3 regions of the Streptomyces boninensis genome follow, and region 1 is predicted to be linked to each of the others. Evidence: riboswitches for the same ligand, from Rfam matches in the RefSeq annotation. Region 1 holds a riboswitch; each other region holds the start of a gene.
What was found. A riboswitch is a leader RNA that binds a small molecule or an ion and turns the genes downstream of it on or off. The one in region 1 is predicted to bind cyclic di-AMP.
Positions count from the first base shown of each region.

Region 1 (5,132 bases):
AGCTCGGCGACCCCGCCGCGGCCGAGGTGCCGGACTGCCCCGGCTGGACCCTCATCGAGCTCGCCCGGCATGTGGGCGGCACCCATCGCTGGGCGGCGGAGGTCGTACGGACCCGGGCCACCGGTCCGGTCGGCCATGACGCCACCTACGACGTCGCGGCGCCCGGCGGCGCGGCCGCGCCCGCCGCCCTGGACCAGTGGGTCGACGAGGGCGCCGCGCAGCTCACCGACGCGCTGCGGGAGGCCGGGCCCGACGCGCCGCTGTGGACCGTCGCGCCGGGTGGCACCGCCCTGTTCTGGGCCCGCCGGATGACGCATGAGACGACCGTGCACGCCGCGGACGCCGCCTTCGCCACCCAAGTCCCGTTCGCCGCGGACCCGGTGATGGCGCAGGACGCGGTGGACGAGTGGATGGGCTTCGCCGCCCTCCCCCGCGTCCTGGAGGCGGCCCCGGCGGACGCGCCGCCGCTCCTCGGCCCGGGCCGCACCCTCCATCTGCACGGCACGGACCCGGCCGGCGGCGACGACCCCGCCGAGTGGTATGTCGACCTCACCGGCGAACTGCCGTACTGGCGGCGGACGCACACCAAGGCCGCGGTCGCGGTGCGCGCCCCGCTCGGCGACCTGCAGCTGCTGCTGTACGGCCGCCGCAGGATCGCGGACCTGGAGACGCACGGCGATACGGAGCTGCTGGCGCTGTGGCTGGAGCGGACGAGCTTCTGGCTGCGCAAGTAACCAAACACAAGTAACCGGACAAACGAAGAGGCGGACGACTGCCCCCGAGCAACAGCCGTCCGCCTCTTGGTCTCTACAGGTCTCTACGCCCCTACCGGATCACTCAGTACGGACCGTTCACATTGTCGATCGAGCCATACCGGTCGGCCGCGTAATTGCTCGCGGCCACGATGTTCGCCACCGGATCGGTGAGGCTGGTCGAGGTGCCGTCGACGTGATACGCGTCGAAGGTCGGCTGGATTACCTGGAGCAGACCCTTGGACGGGGTGCCGTTCTGGGCGTTGATGTCCCAGCCGTTCTGCGCGTTCGGGTCGCCGCCGGACTCACGCATGATGTTGCGGTGAATTCCGTCGTACGAGCCGGGGATTCCCTTCTCCTTCATGATGGAGAGGGCCTCGTTGATCCAGCCGTCGAGGTTGTCGGGGTAGCTCGCCTGCTTTGCCGCGGCGGGCTTTGCGGACGTCTTGTCGGCCTTGGGCTCGGCGGCCTTCTTCGCGCCGTCGACGGTCAGCTTCTGGCCCGGGCGGATAACGCGCGGGTTGTCGCCGATGGCCTTCTTGTTGTCCTCGTACAGCGCCTTCCAGCCGCCGTCCACGTCGTGCTCGTGGGCGATGGTGGACAGCGAATCACCCTTGGCCACCGCGTAGGTGGTGGCGGTGCCCGCCTGCGGCGCGGCCGCGGCGGCCTTGGCCACGGCGCGCTCGGGGGCAGCGGCCGGGGCGGACTTTTCCGCGGCGCCCGCGACATTGGCGCCGATCAGCGGCAGGGCCAGGGCGGTGGCGCTGGTGCCGGCCACGGCTATGCCGCGGCCGATCGAACTCTTCTTGGGACGGCGGTGCTTTCCCTTTGCGGGCATGACGAATTCCTCTCCGGCGCCTACGAGGTGAGCTGTCGGGTTCGGGCTGGAGCTGCCCGGCCGCCGTTCGGCGACTTCACCCCAAGCCGTTCCTGGCCGTTTCATTCCGATGGCCGGACCGGCGACTTACCTGGTTCCCCCGCTCCTGCCGTGAGCGGTGTTTGGTCGGGTACCGGGCGGCGGCAGGATTAGGCGGTCCGTCCGGCTGGTCGCCGACCCTAGGCAGAGACCCGTAAGGGAGACAAGCCTCGAATTCAAAGAAACAATTCACGCCGCCCGGATTCCCCGCGAAAGGACCATTGACAGGTATGCGGCGCGCGCTCAACTCCCGCTTACGGACGGGAAACTGGGAAAGGCGCCACCGCGCCGGACCTCGTCAGAGTGACCCTTGTCACGACTTTGGTCCTGAACTCCCCAAAACGGACATTCACTTACGAGGCGGGCCAACTGCCCGCGGCCCTCGGCGTGCACCCCCGCAGCGATTAGGCTGCCGCCCACCTACCGGGAGGTAATCACATGCCCAGGACCGCCCTCATCACCGGCGCCTCTTCCGGCATCGGTGCCGCCGTCGCCGCCGCCCTCGTGCAGCGCGGACACACGGTGTACGGGACCAGCCGCGACCCGGAGAAGGTCGCCGAGCCGGTGCCCGGCGTAACCTACCTCCCGCTCGACCTCACCGACGACGCGAGCCTCGAAGCCTGCGCCGCGGCGGCGGGCAAAGTGGACATCCTGGTCAATAACGCGGGCGAGAGCCAGAGCGGCCCGATCGAGGAGCTGCCGCCCGACGCGGTCCGCCGGCTCTTCCAGACCAATGTCTTCGGCGCCGTCCGCCTCACCCAGCTGCTGCTGCCGGGCATGCGCGAGCGCGGCTACGGGCGGGTGGTGATGGTCGGCTCGATGCTGGCGAGCTTCCCGCTCGCGTACCGCTCCTCGTATGTCGCCTCCAAGGCGGCCATCAAGGGCTTCGCGTTCGCCGCACGGGGCGAGGTGGCCAAGTACGGGGTCGGGGTCACGGCCGTGGAGCCGGGTTCGATCGCGACCGGGATCAGCGGGCGGCGCACGCAGTACGTGGCGGCGGACTCCCCGTACCGGGGCGAATACGACACCATGCTCGCCGCGCTCAACGCGAACGAGGAGAGCGGGGTCTCGGCGGAGCGGGTGGCCGCGACCGTACTGAAGGCCATCGAGGCCGGGCGGCCGCGGGCGCTGTACGCGGTGGGGAGCAATGCGCCGCTGGTCTTCACACTGCGGCGGTTCATCCCGCGGGAGACGATGCTGCGGCTCACGGCGCGGCGGCACGGCTTGCGCTGACGCGCTGACCGGCGGGTTCGCCGACGCACCCTTGCCCTCTCCTGACTCACCATGGTTGCCTAGTCATGATTCAGATACGCAACCCCGGTTCACATATATGCACAGGAGAGTTTCCATGCCCGATCGCATCAGCCGCATCCGACTCTCCTCCGTCACGCTCCCGCTGGCGACGCCCATCAGCGACGCCAAGGTGCTGACGGGCCGGCAGCGGCCGATGACCGAGGTGGCGATGCTCTTCGCCGAGATAACCACCGAGGACGGGCACGAGGGGCTCGGCTTCAGCTACTCCAAGCGCGCGGGCGGGCGCGGCCAGTACGCCCACGCGCAGGAGGTCGCCGGCGACCTGCTCGGCGAGGACCCCAGCGACATCGGGCGGCTGTGGACGAAGCTGGTCTGGTCCGGCGCCTCCGTCGGCCGTACGGGCCTCGCCACCCAGGCCATCGCCGCGCTCGACGTCGCCCTGTGGGACCTCAAGGCCCGCCGCGCGAACCTCCCGCTCGCCAAACTCCTCGGCGCCCACCGCGACTCGGTCCGCTGCTACAACACCTCCGGCGGCTTCCTCCACACCCCCATCGACGAGGTCTGCGCCAACGCCACCGCCTCCCTGGAGCGCGGCATCGGCGGCATCAAGATCAAGGTCGGCCAGCCGGACACCGCGGCGGACCTCAAGCGGCTGGAGGCCGTACGCTCCCACCTCGGCGACGAGGTGCCGCTGATGGTGGACGCCAACCAGCAGTGGGACCGCACCACGGCGCTGCGCGTCGGCCGGGCGATGGAGTCGTTCGGGCTGACCTGGATCGAGGAGCCCCTCGACGCGTACGACACCGAGGGCCACGCGGCGCTCGCCGCCGCACTGGACACGCCGGTCGCGACCGGCGAGATGCTCGCGGGCGCCGCGGAGCACATCGCGCTGATCGAGGGCCGGGCCTGCGACATCATCCAGCCGGACGCGCCGCGGGTCGGCGGGATCACGCAGTTCCTGAAGGTGGCCGCGCTCGCCGAGCACCGGGGCCTGCAGCTGGCCCCGCACTTCGCGATGGAGCTGCACCTGCACCTGGCGGCGGCGTACCCGCACGCGACGTGGGTGGAACACTTCGAGTGGCTGGAGCCGCTCTTCGAGGAGCGGATGGAGATCGCGGACGGCCGGATGCTGGTGCCCTCGCGGGCGGGCCTGGGGCTGTCGCTGAGCGAGCAGGCGCGGGCCTGGACCGTGGACAGCTGCGAGCTCACGCGCGCGTAGGCAGGGGGTCTGCGGGCGATGCCCCCAGACCCCCTGCAACTGCCGGTCTCCCGGCGCTTACTGCGCCAGCGCCGCCACGCCCGCCTGGGCGAACTTCTCGTCCAGGTCGCCGGACGGGGCGCCCGCGACGCCGATGCCCGCGATCGGGGCCTCGTCGGCCTTCACCGGCGCGCCGCCGGCGAGGAAGAGGGTGCCGGGGATGTCCTTCAGCGTCGGGGCCTGCTCCAGGCGCTTGGTGAGCTCGGAGGTCGGGGCGTTCCAGGAGACGGCGGTGTACGCCTTCTTCTCGGCCGACTCGTACGACTGCGGGCCCGCACCGTCGCCGCGGAGGGTCAGGATGGTGTTGCCGTTGCGGTCCACGACGGCGACGGAGACCTTCTGGTTCTCCTTCTTCGCCGCGTCCAGAGCGGCGTTCGCGGCCTTGGTGGCGGCGGCGGTGCTCAGGTGCGTGGAGGTCGTCAGGTTGCTGTCCGCGGCGGCCGCCTGGACCGGGGCCTTCGCGGCGGCGTCCGGGGCGCCGGCGGAGGCGGAGACGGCGCCGACGGTGCCGACCGCGACGGCGGCGAGAACGGCGCCGCCGGCGGTGATGCGGGCGCGCTTGCTCATGTTCTTGATCTTCCGCACTGCTGACTCCGTAGCTGATCGGATGGATGCTGTGGTCTGCGCTCAATCCTGGTGCGGGAACCTTCGCCGACCCGTCGACGTACCGGCTGCAAGCGGCGAGCGGGACGGTCGACCGGCGGGTCATCCGATCGGCTGACCCCGGCCGGGACAAGGTGGCGCAGCATGGGGGGTACGCCCTTTTACCGCCTTTTCGCCGGACGACAGCGGGAAGACATGACACCGGACCACCACGCCGATCCCGCCGACACCCTCGGCCGCCCCGACCCCGACACCAGCTGGCTCGCGGCCGTCATCCACGTAGCGTTCTTCCTGCTGCTCGGCGGCGCCCTCGCGCGCTTCCTGATCCGGCACCCGGGCGAGCTCCGCA
Region 1 covers NZ_CP183837.1:2,823,717-2,828,848, forward strand. Annotated here, with positions in the region: gene ACNNMR_RS12770 (maleylpyruvate isomerase family mycothiol-dependent enzyme) at 1-734, shown strand, start outside; gene ACNNMR_RS12775 (transglycosylase SLT domain-containing protein) at 838-1,590, opposite strand; cyclic di-AMP (ydaO/yuaA leader) riboswitch at 1,595-1,757, opposite strand; gene ACNNMR_RS12780 (SDR family oxidoreductase) at 2,107-2,901, shown strand; gene ACNNMR_RS12785 (L-talarate/galactarate dehydratase) at 3,017-4,141, shown strand; gene ACNNMR_RS12790 (GlcG/HbpS family heme-binding protein) at 4,199-4,756, opposite strand; gene ACNNMR_RS12795 (sensor histidine kinase) at 4,979-5,132, shown strand, end outside.

Region 2 (5,132 bases), 2.7 Mb from region 1:
CGCGGCACCATCGCCGTGGTCGTCGCCACCCTCGCCACCGACATCGGTCTCGACGTGTGGAACGGCACCGCCGTCCAGCCCGACGCGATCACCGAGATGTCGACGACCTCCGTCATCGGCCTCATCGCCATCATCGTCAACCGCCTCTCCACCCGCGCCGACCGCCGCCTCGCCTCCGCCCGCTACGTCTCCGAGACCGCCCAGCGCGCCGTCCTCCCCACCCCCGAGGACCGCATCGGCGGCCTGAACGTCGCCGCCCGCTACATCGCCGCCGACGCCGACGCCCGCATCGGCGGCGACCTGTACGCCGTCCAGGACACCCCGTACGGCGTCCGTGCCATCGTCGGCGACGTACGCGGCAAGGGGCTCGGCGCGGTGGAGGCGGTGGCCGTGGTGATCGGCGCGTTCCGGGAGGCGGCGGAGCAGGAGCCGGACCAGGCCGGCCTCGCCGCCCGGCTGGACGCGGCGCTGCTGCGGGAGGGCGTGCGGCGGGAGGGACTTGACCGCTTCGAGGGTTTTACGACGGCGGTGCTGGCGGAGTTCACCAAGGGCAGCTCCGTTCTCCGGGTGGTGAACCGCGGCCACCCCGCCCCCCTCGTCCTCCACGCCGACGGCTCCGTACACAAGGTGGAGCCCGAGGAGGCCTCCCTGCCCCTCGGCGTCACCGAACTCGGCCACTGGCCGGACGAAACGGTCGAGGTGGACTTCCCGCCCGGCGCCACCCTCGTGCTGTTCACCGACGGCGTCACCGAGGCGCGGGACCGGCGCGGGTGCTTCTACGACCCGTACGAGCGGCTGGGCGGTCGGATCTTCCGCGGGCCCGAGGAGTTGCTCGACGGCCTCATAGAGGATGTGGCCCGGCACACCGGCGGGCTCACCGCGGACGACACGGCGCTGCTCGCGATATCACGCACCGTGACGGATCACCCGCCCTCCGCATAACAAGTACCGCACGATCGTTTAACGGCCGTGACCTACTTCTAGCCATCGGTGGCGGCAACTTGTCCGCTTCTGCCGCCTGATATCCGTAACGTCATTGTCAGATGGCTGAGTCAATCCCCTGAACGACTTGGAATCAGACCCCTCTCTCTACTAGCGTTCGATAACGCAGCGCGGTCGTCACTGCCGCCGCAAGAGGCGGCACCGTGCGCCGTCGCCGAATCCCGTAAGTGAAACAACTGCAGAAGCTGCGAACGCCAGATCAACAACAGCAAGACCAGCACCATGCATTGCGACACCGAGGGAACCGGGGAACCAACTTCCTTGGGGTGAATCGGACAGCCTCCCGCCAGAGGCCGCCCGTAGGAGACCTTCCTGCTCCGAACCCGTCAGCTAACCCGGTAGGCGAGAAGGAAGGAAAGGAGTACGCCCGCGTGGCGTCCTATAGGCGTGGCCCCGGTCCCGAGGCTCAGTACGACCCTTACGAGCCGGGCCCGTACGGCTATGACGAGGGATACAGCGACGGTCCCTACGAAGACTGGGACCCCGGTTACGACGACGGCTTCCGCCCGTCGTCCCGCCGCCGTCGTCCTGCCAAGCAGCGCGGCTCGATGGCGCGCAGCGGTGCGGTCCTCGGCGTCGGTGTCATAGCGGCGGTCGGCGCGGGATCCTCCATATCCCAGGCGCAGTCCAAGCCCCCGGTCGCGATATCCATGCCGGACATGGGCCCGGTCTCCGACGTCGCGGGCAAGGTCAACGACAGCCTCCCGGACGCCGAATCCCTCCCGGGCGTCGGCGACCTGATGCCGTCGCAGGAGGACGAGGGTCCGGCCCCCGGCACCAAGACCACCACCCCCTTCACCCAGGCCGGCCTCAGCAGCGAAGAGGTCGCCTCCGGCGAGGCCAACTCCGGCGAGGCGCTGCGCGCCCGCATCATGGAGCAGGCCGAGGCGCAGCAGGCGCAGGCCGACGAGAAGGAACGCGTCGCCATGCAGGCCTCGGCGGCGCAGAAGGCCACCGAAGAGGCCGAGGCGGCCAAGAAGAAGGAACTCGCGGAGAAGAAGAAGGCCGCGATCGAGGCCAAGCGCAAGGCCGAGGAAGAGGCCCGCCGCAAGGCGGAGGCGGAGCGCCTGCGCAAGCTGGCGGCGTCGTACATCGTCCCGGTCTCGAACTACACGTTGACCGCCACCTTCGGCGAGACCAGCTCCCACTGGGCCACCACCCACACCGGCCAGGACTTCGCCGCCCCCACCGGCACCCCGATCAAGGCCCTGCACTCCGGCACCATCACGGAGTCCGGCTGGGCGGGTTCGTACGGCTACCGCACCATCCTGACGCTCGACGACGGTACGGAGATCTGGTACTGCCACCAGTCCTCCATCATCAAGACCAGCGGCAAGGTCACGACCGGCGACGTCATCGGCCGCGTAGGCGCGACCGGCAACGTCACCGGCCCCCACCTCCACCTCGAAGTCCGCCCGGGCGGCGGCGACCCGGTCGACCCGATGCCGTGGCTGCGCAAGAACGGCGTGGGGATCTGACGACCGGGCCGCACACCCGTCCGTCCCACTGAGGAACGGCGCGACACCGGAGCAACTTCCCCCGCTTGGCTCCGGTGGGCGGCAGCTCAACGCTGCCTGAACGGCGGCAGGCGGGACGGGCTTCACCCCTGTCCCGCCCGCCGACCACCCCCGCAACACCCCCGTCCCCCGCTGGCGCTTCCCCGCGCCCCCAGAAACCGCCGGCGGCCCTGGTGGCCTACCCCCCGACACCAGGGCCGTCGGCTTCTGCATACGTCTTTGGACGCTCTCCCCGAACGCTCCCCGCCCCAGAATGCAAGTAGGGGTGAGGCCGCCGTGGTGGCGGCTGTTGGAGGGGAGTGGCATGGATGACAGCACCGACGACCACCTGTTGGCCCGCTCCGTAAGCGACCCATCGGCCTTCGAGCCCCTGGTGGACCGGCATTCCACCGCGCTGCACGGCTATCTCGCGCGCCGGGCTCCCGCGGCGGCCGACGATCTGCTATCGGAGGTGTGGTTACGGGCCTTCGCAGGCCGTCGCGCGTACGTGGCCGCCCGCGGCTCGACGAGAGCCTGGCTCTTCGGCATAGCGCGGAACGTACTGGTGCAACACTGGCAACAGACGGCTCGCGGCGCGCACCGTCTCACAGGCGGGTCTTCGCCGGGCGACCCGTGGGAGGCGGTGGACGCCCGCCTGGACGCGGCGGCGATGGCCCCACGGCTCCGCCGCAGCCTCGCCGAATTGCCTGCGGTGGAACGCGAACTACTCCTGCTGGTGGCCTGGGAACAACTCACGCCAACGGAAGCAGCCGCCGTAGTCGGCATCCCCGCCGGCACCGCCCGCTCCCGGCTGCACCGGGCCCGCACACGGCTCCGCGCGGAGCTGTCCGGCATCGCAATTCTCACTCCGCTGACGGGAGAACTCTCATGACGACGACGAGTAAGGACGTACTCGACTTTCCGGGCGCAGCGGAACTGGTGACGGCGGGGGAGGTGGCGCCGCCGCGAGGGGAGGTGGTCGAGGCGGCACGGATGGCGGTGCGTGAGGAGGCGGTTGGGGAGGAACCCAGGCAGCGCTTGGGCAGCCGAGGCCGATTGATCGCTGCTGCGATCACGGTGGCGGCGGTGGCCGCGGGAGCGGCAGCGATCCCGGTGATCAGCCTGGACGGGTCCAACACTCCGGCGAACAGCGCAGCAGCGGCAGACTTCCTCAACTCCGCAGCCGACAACGCGGCATCACAGCCGCCGGGCACGGGCCCGTACTGGAAGATCACCACAAAGGAACGAACCGCGGACGGCACATACCGCACAGAAACCCACATCCTGAGCCCAACGGCGATAGGGAAGAAGCGAGCCCCAAACGGCAAGGAACTGCTCTGGAAGGTAGGCGACAAGCAGCTCAACTGGTCCGCCCTGAAGCAGCTCCCCACAACCCCGAAGGCCCTACGCAGGGAGCTCGCAGCAGGAGCTACAGGCAAAGCAGCAGACCGCCAAGTAATCCAGCAGGCAACGCACTTACTGGAGTTCTCCCCGGCAAGCCCCAGGACCCGCGCCACCCTGTACCGCGTCATCGCCCGCACCCCAGGCCTGGACCTGGTAGGCAAGACCCGCGACACCGAGGGCAGACCGGGCATCGAGGTGACCTGGAAACAACGCCCCTTGAGAGGCGAGGGCCTCCACACGGACCCCCACTGGATCATCAACCAGCGGACGGGCCAACTCCTGGAGACCCGCCACACCGCAGCGGCCTCCTTCGACGCCTCGACCTGCAAACCCTCGAAGGGCGTAGACGAGGAATGCCCCCCGTCGGTGAAGCGGGGCGCCCTGACCGACAGCGCGACGTACCTCTTCAACGGCCCGGTGACGAAGGCGCCTTAACAGAAACGGGGGAGGTGAGCCTGCGGGACGCCGAGCAACAAGCCGGCGTCCCGCAGCCACGCCCAGACGTCCGCCGCCTCTGTAGCCGCCACGCAGCCCGCCCTCAAAGTCACCCGTGCTGGACCCCGGCCGCCGAGGAGGAATTGCCCTACAAGTTGCGACGGGAGTTGCTCCGAGGCCCAGCACAGATCACGGAGACTACTGACAGCGGGCGAGCCCCCCGTCACCCAATCCCCACCCAGCGGAAACGTCCCCCCGCATGCGGCCTGCACCTATACACGCAAACACCCCTACCCACGCCACCCGATCCAGCGACGACGAGTACGAACGTGGACGATCGAGTCGAGTCGAGTGGGTGTGTCAAGTAAACGGCTGATCTTGGTTGTTGAGTTATCGCTGGTCGGTGGGGGTGAGGCGGCCGTCGAAGGCGATCTGGAACGCGTTCAGCGGCGCCTTCCAGCGCATCGTCCAGCGGCGTCGCCCCTTGCCGGTCGGGTCCAGGCTCATCAGCGCCATGTAGACGCACTTCAACGCGGCGGCCTCGGACGGGAAGTGCCCGCGGGCCCGGACCGCCTTGCGGATGCGGGCGTTCACGCTCTCGATCGCGTTCGTGCTGCAGATGACCTTGCGGATCTCGACGTCGAAGGACAAGAAGGGCACCATTTCTGCCCAGGCGTCGGACCACAGCTTGATCACGGCCGGATACTTGCCGCCCCACTTCCCGGAGAATTCCAGGAACCGCTCGGTTGCGGCGGCCTCGCTCGGCGCGGTGTAAACGGGCTTGAGATCCTTGGC
Region 2 covers NZ_CP183837.1:5,547,087-5,552,218, forward strand. Annotated here, with positions in the region: gene ACNNMR_RS25350 (PP2C family protein-serine/threonine phosphatase) at 1-942, shown strand, start outside; cyclic di-AMP (ydaO/yuaA leader) riboswitch at 1,211-1,362, shown strand; gene ACNNMR_RS25355 (M23 family metallopeptidase) at 1,374-2,480, shown strand; gene ACNNMR_RS25360 (RNA polymerase sigma factor) at 2,824-3,390, shown strand; gene ACNNMR_RS25365 (hypothetical protein) at 3,387-4,337, shown strand; gene ACNNMR_RS25370 (IS256 family transposase) at 4,728-5,132, opposite strand, start outside.
Region 2: another riboswitch for cyclic di-AMP. It lies ahead of ACNNMR_RS25355 (M23 family metallopeptidase); the one in region 1 lies ahead of ACNNMR_RS12775 (transglycosylase SLT domain-containing protein).

Region 3 (5,132 bases), 980 kb from region 1:
TGGCCACCATGCTGCACCGGACGACGGGCAGCTCGGTATTGTGCCGGACCAGGTTGAAGACCAGGAAGTTCACCACCACGCCGGCCCCGCCGACCGCCGCGAACTTCACCAGCTCCTCGGTGATGCGCCGTATGCGGGAACTGACTATGGCCCGGTCAGTCATAGTGATCTTCAGCTCCGTCGTTCGGCGGTTGTTCGGCGGTCAAGAACTTCATGCTAACCGCCATCGCTTCTCCACCCGGTACTCTTTCCTCTGGGGGATGCCCCCAGACCCCCGGCAGTACATAAGGCCGATACCCTGGGGTGCGTGACGTTCCCGGTAGTCGGCATGGTCGGCGGCGGTCAGCTCGCCCGTATGACCCACGAGGCGGGCATCCCCCTCGGCATCAAGTTCAAGATCCTCAGCGACACCCCGCAGGACTCCGCGGCCCAGGCCGTCGGCGATGTGATCGTCGGCGACTATCGCGACCTGGACACGCTGCGCGCCTTCGCCCGCGGCTGCGACGTGATCACCTTCGACCACGAGCATGTGCCGACGGAGCACCTGAAGGCGCTGCAGGCGGAGGGCATCCCCGTACGCCCGGGGCCCGAGGCCCTGGTGCACGCCCAGGACAAGGGCGTCATGCGCGCCCGCCTGACCGAGCTGGGCGTGCCCTGCCCCCGCCACCGCATCGTCGCGGACCCGGCGGACGTGAGCCGGTTCGCGGCGGAGGGCGACGGCTTCCCCGTGGTCCTCAAGACGGTCCGCGGCGGCTACGACGGCAAGGGCGTGTGGGTCGTGGACTCCGAGGCGGAGGCCGCCGACCCCTTCAAGGCCGGCGTTCCGGTGCTGGCGGAGGAGAAGGTCCCCTTCGCGCGCGAGCTCGCCGCGAATGTCGTCCGCTCCCCGCATGGCCAGGCGGTCGCGTACCCGGTGGTCGAGTCCATCCAGGTGGGCGGCGTCTGCGACACCGTCATCGCCCCGGCTCCGGACCTGGACCCGGCCGCTTCGGTACGGACCCAGGAGCTGGCCCTCCGTATCGCCAAGGAGCTCGACGTGGTCGGCCACCTGGCGGTCGAGCTCTTCGAGACGGCGTCCGGCGAGGTCCTGGTGAACGAGCTCGCCATGCGGCCGCACAACTCCGGCCACTGGACCCAGGACGGCGCGGTCACGTCCCAGTTCGCCAACCACGTCCGCGCGGTCCTCGACCTCCCGCTGGGCGACCCGCGCCCGCGCGCGAAGTGGACGGTCATGGCGAATGTCCTCGGCGGCGACTACCCGGACATGTACCAGGGCTACCTGCACTGCATGGCCCGCGACCCGGGCTTGAAGATCCACATGTACGGCAAGGACGTGAAGCCCGGCCGCAAGGTCGGCCACGTGAACGTCTACGGCGACGACCTGGCCGACGTGCGCGAGCGCGCCCGGCACGCCGCCGACTACCTGCGAGGAACGATCACCGAATGACCACTCCCGAGTCCGCCGAGACCCCGCTGGTCGGCATCGTCATGGGCTCCGACTCCGACTGGCCGGTCATGGAGGCCGCGGCCCAGGCGCTCGCCGAGTTCGAGGTCCCGTACGAGGTCGACGTCGTCTCCGCGCACCGGATGCCGCGCGAGATGGTCGCGTACGGGGAGGCCGCGGCGGACCGCGGCCTCAAGGCGATCATCGCGGGCGCGGGCGGCGCCGCCCACCTCCCGGGCATGCTCGCGTCGGTCACGACGCTCCCCGTGATCGGCGTCCCGGTCCCGCTGAAGTACCTCGACGGCATGGACTCGCTCCTGTCGATCGTGCAGATGCCGGCCGGGGTGCCGGTGGCGACGGTGTCGATCGGCGGGGCGCGTAATGCGGGGCTGCTGGCGGTCCGTATGATCGCGGCGAACGATGCCGACCTGCGTCGGCGGATGGCCGAATTCCAGAGTGAGCTGAACGAACTCGCCACGGAGAAGGGCCGCCGCCTGCGCAAGCGCGCCGCCGAATAAGCAGCCCGTCCGGCGTTTGAGACTGCAATTGATTTGCGGCTCTGCCGCGGGGGGCGCGAAGCGCCGACAGGGGGTCCGGGGCACAGCCCCGTGTCCTCGGAACGGGAGACGCCGACGATGGCCGACCACCTCGCACACGCCCGCGCGCTCCTCGCCGAGCACCCCGTCGTGGACGGCCACAACGACCTCCCCTGGGCGCTGCGCAAGCAGGTGGCGTACGACCTCGCGCAGCGCGACGTCGCGCAGGACCAGAGCGCGCACCTCCACACCGACATTCCGCGGCTGCGGCAGGGCGGTGTGGGTGCGCAGTTCTGGTCCGTTTTCGTCTCCACCGAGCACGCCGGCGACGACGCCGTCAGCGCCGTCCTGGAGCAGGTCGACTGCGTCAAGCGGCTCGTGGAGCGGCACCCGGCCGACCTGAAGCTCGCGCTCACCGCCGACGACATGGAGGCGGCCCGCGCCGAGGGCCGTATCGCCTCGCTCATGGGCGCCGAGGGCGGCCACTGCATCAATAACTCCCTCGCCACCCTCCGCGCCCTCCACGAGCTCGGCGTCCGCTACATGACGCTGACGCACAACGACAACACCGACTGGGCGGACTCGGCGACCGACGAGCCCGCGCACGACGGCCTCACGGACTTCGGCGAGGAGGTCGTCCGCGAGATGAACCGCCTCGGCATGCTCGTCGACCTCTCCCACGTGGCGCCGGCCACGATGCACGACGCCCTCCGCGTCACCGAGGCGCCGGTGATCTTCTCGCACTCCTCCTCCCGCGCGGTGAACGACCACCCCCGGAACATCCCGGACGACGTCCTCGCTCAGCTCCCCGCGAACGGCGGCGTGGCAATGGCCACTTTCGTACCGAAATTCATCCTGCCGCGCCTCGGTGACGAGACCGAGGAGCAGCAGGCGACCCGCGCCACCGCCGCCGTCGTCGCCGACCATCTCGACCACATGCGCGAGGTCGCCGGCATCGACCACATCGGCATCGGCGGCGACTACGACGGCGTTGCCCACACTCCGACGGATATGTCCGATGTGAGCGGATACCCAACGCTCGTAGCCGAATTGCTCCGCCGTAACTGGTCGGAATCCGACCTCGCCCGCCTCACGTGGCGCAATGCCGTACGCGTACTCAAGGACGCTGAATCGGTCGCAACGGACATCTCGGGGCGTCGTGGTGCATCTGTCCGGGTGTTCCAACTCCCCGGTGACACAGCTCACTAAGGCAATTTTCATGGACATCGAGGGGTGCCGCCCCCGGTGTCCATTTTGCTTCCCTTGCGTCATCTCCCCAGGTAACGGCGCCATTTGAGGGCGTGCTTGCTTTTCGTCACATCGCTCTGAGTGCGGTGATCCACCGCAGCGGGTGAGGTTTGTGATCTGCGGCGCCGCAATCGCCGCTTGTTTCCCGGAAATCGATGTGTTTACGGTGCTCGCCGTGTCCGGCTGAAATGTCCGGGCGCCTCGCAGCCGAACGCCTAATCCTGTCGGCGGCCGCGGGTGAACGACACACCGTCTTTACGGCAGGAGCGGGGGACCCAGGTAAGCCGCCGGAGCTGTGCCGCTCAATACACAGCACCGGCTTGGGGTGAAGTCGCGCATCCCCACGCGACCGGGCATCTCCAGCCCGAACCCGACAGCTCACCTCGCAGGCGTCGGAGAGGAGCATGCCCATGTCCGCACGCGGACGTCACCGTCGTCTCGGTCGAATAGCCAAGAAGCGCGCCACTCTCGTCCTCGCCGCCGGTGGCGCGGGCGTAGCCATCCCGATGATCGCGGGCGGCTCGGCCCACGCCGCCTCCGTCGACACCTGGGACCAGGTCGCCAAGTGCGAGGCCGGCGGCAACTGGTCCACCAACACCGGCAACGGCTACTACGGCGGCCTGCAGTTCTCGCAGTCCACCTGGGCGGCCCATGGCGGCACCAAGTACGCCGCCACCGCCGACAAGGCCACCAAGGCCCAGCAGATCGAGATCGCCGAGAAGGTCCTCGACTCGCAGGGCCCGGGCGCCTGGCCGAACTGCGGCCCCGCCGCCGGCCTCGCCAAGGGCGGCCCGGCCCCGCAGACGCAGGCCGAGGCCCCGAAGCAGGAGGCCGCGCCCAAGCAGGAGGCCCCGAAGCAGGAGGCCCCCAAGCAGGACTCCTCGAACGAGGAGTGGGGCACCAAGGCCGCCAAGCCGGCCCCGCAGCAGAAGCAGACCAAGCCGGGCACGTACACCGTGGTCAAGGGCGACACCCTCTCCGACATCGCGCACAAGCACGACGTCAAGGGCGGCTGGCACGCCATCTACGACGGCAACAAGAAGACCATCGGCGGCGACCCCGACCTGATCTTCCCGGGCCAGAAGTACGACTTCGACGGCGACCGCGACGTCACCTTCGAGAAGAAGGCCGCCGCGCCGAAGCAGGAGGCCCCGAAGCAGGAGGCCCCCAAGACCAAGACGAAGCAGGCGGCTGACAGCGCTTCCTCCTCTTCGTCCGACGGCTTCGTCCGCCCGGTCCCGGGCTCCGTCTCCACCCCGTACGGCGCGGGCGGCGGCATGTGGTCCTCAGGCAGCCACACCGGCGTCGACTTCACGGCCGGCACCGGCACCCCGGTGAAGTCCGTGGCCGCGGGCACCGTCGTCAAGGCCGGCAACGGCGCCGACGGCGGCGCGTACGGCAATGCGATCGTCGTGAAGCTCGAGGACGGCCGCTACGCCCAGTACGCCCACCTGTCGTCCATCTCGGTGTCCGCGGGCCAGTCCGTGAAGGCGGGCGACCAGCTCGGCCTCTCCGGCGCCACCGGCAACGTCACCGGCCCGCACCTGCACTTCGAGATCCGCAGCGGCGCCGAGTACGGCTCGGATATCGACCCGGTCCAGTACCTGCGTTCGCACGGCGTCAGCCTCTAAGCGCGGCAGCTAGCCGATACGGCAAACCCCCGGTTCCGGCGGACCGGGGGCTTTGTCGTGTTTGCGTACGAGCGCGGCGCTCAGCAGGCGCACAGGCAGAACGGGTGCCCGGCCGGATCCGCGTACACCCGCCACCGGCCCTCGCCGATCTGATCGTCGAGCAGCTTCGCGCCGAGCGCCAGCACGCGCTCCTGCGCGGCGTCCAGCTCCGCCCGCGGCACCTCCAGGTCGAGGTGGAACTGCTGGCCGCGCTCCCCGTTCGGCCAGTCCGGC
Region 3 covers NZ_CP183837.1:3,802,872-3,808,003, reverse strand. Annotated here, with positions in the region: gene ACNNMR_RS17195 (GtrA family protein) at 1-163, opposite strand, end outside; gene ACNNMR_RS17190 (5-(carboxyamino)imidazole ribonucleotide synthase) at 308-1,447, shown strand; gene purE (5-(carboxyamino)imidazole ribonucleotide mutase) at 1,444-1,962, shown strand; gene ACNNMR_RS17180 (dipeptidase) at 2,080-3,189, shown strand; cyclic di-AMP (ydaO/yuaA leader) riboswitch at 3,466-3,635, shown strand; gene ACNNMR_RS17175 (transglycosylase family protein) at 3,639-4,859, shown strand; gene ACNNMR_RS17170 (VOC family protein) at 4,940-5,132, opposite strand, start outside.
Region 3: another riboswitch for cyclic di-AMP. It lies ahead of ACNNMR_RS17175 (transglycosylase family protein); the one in region 1 lies ahead of ACNNMR_RS12775 (transglycosylase SLT domain-containing protein).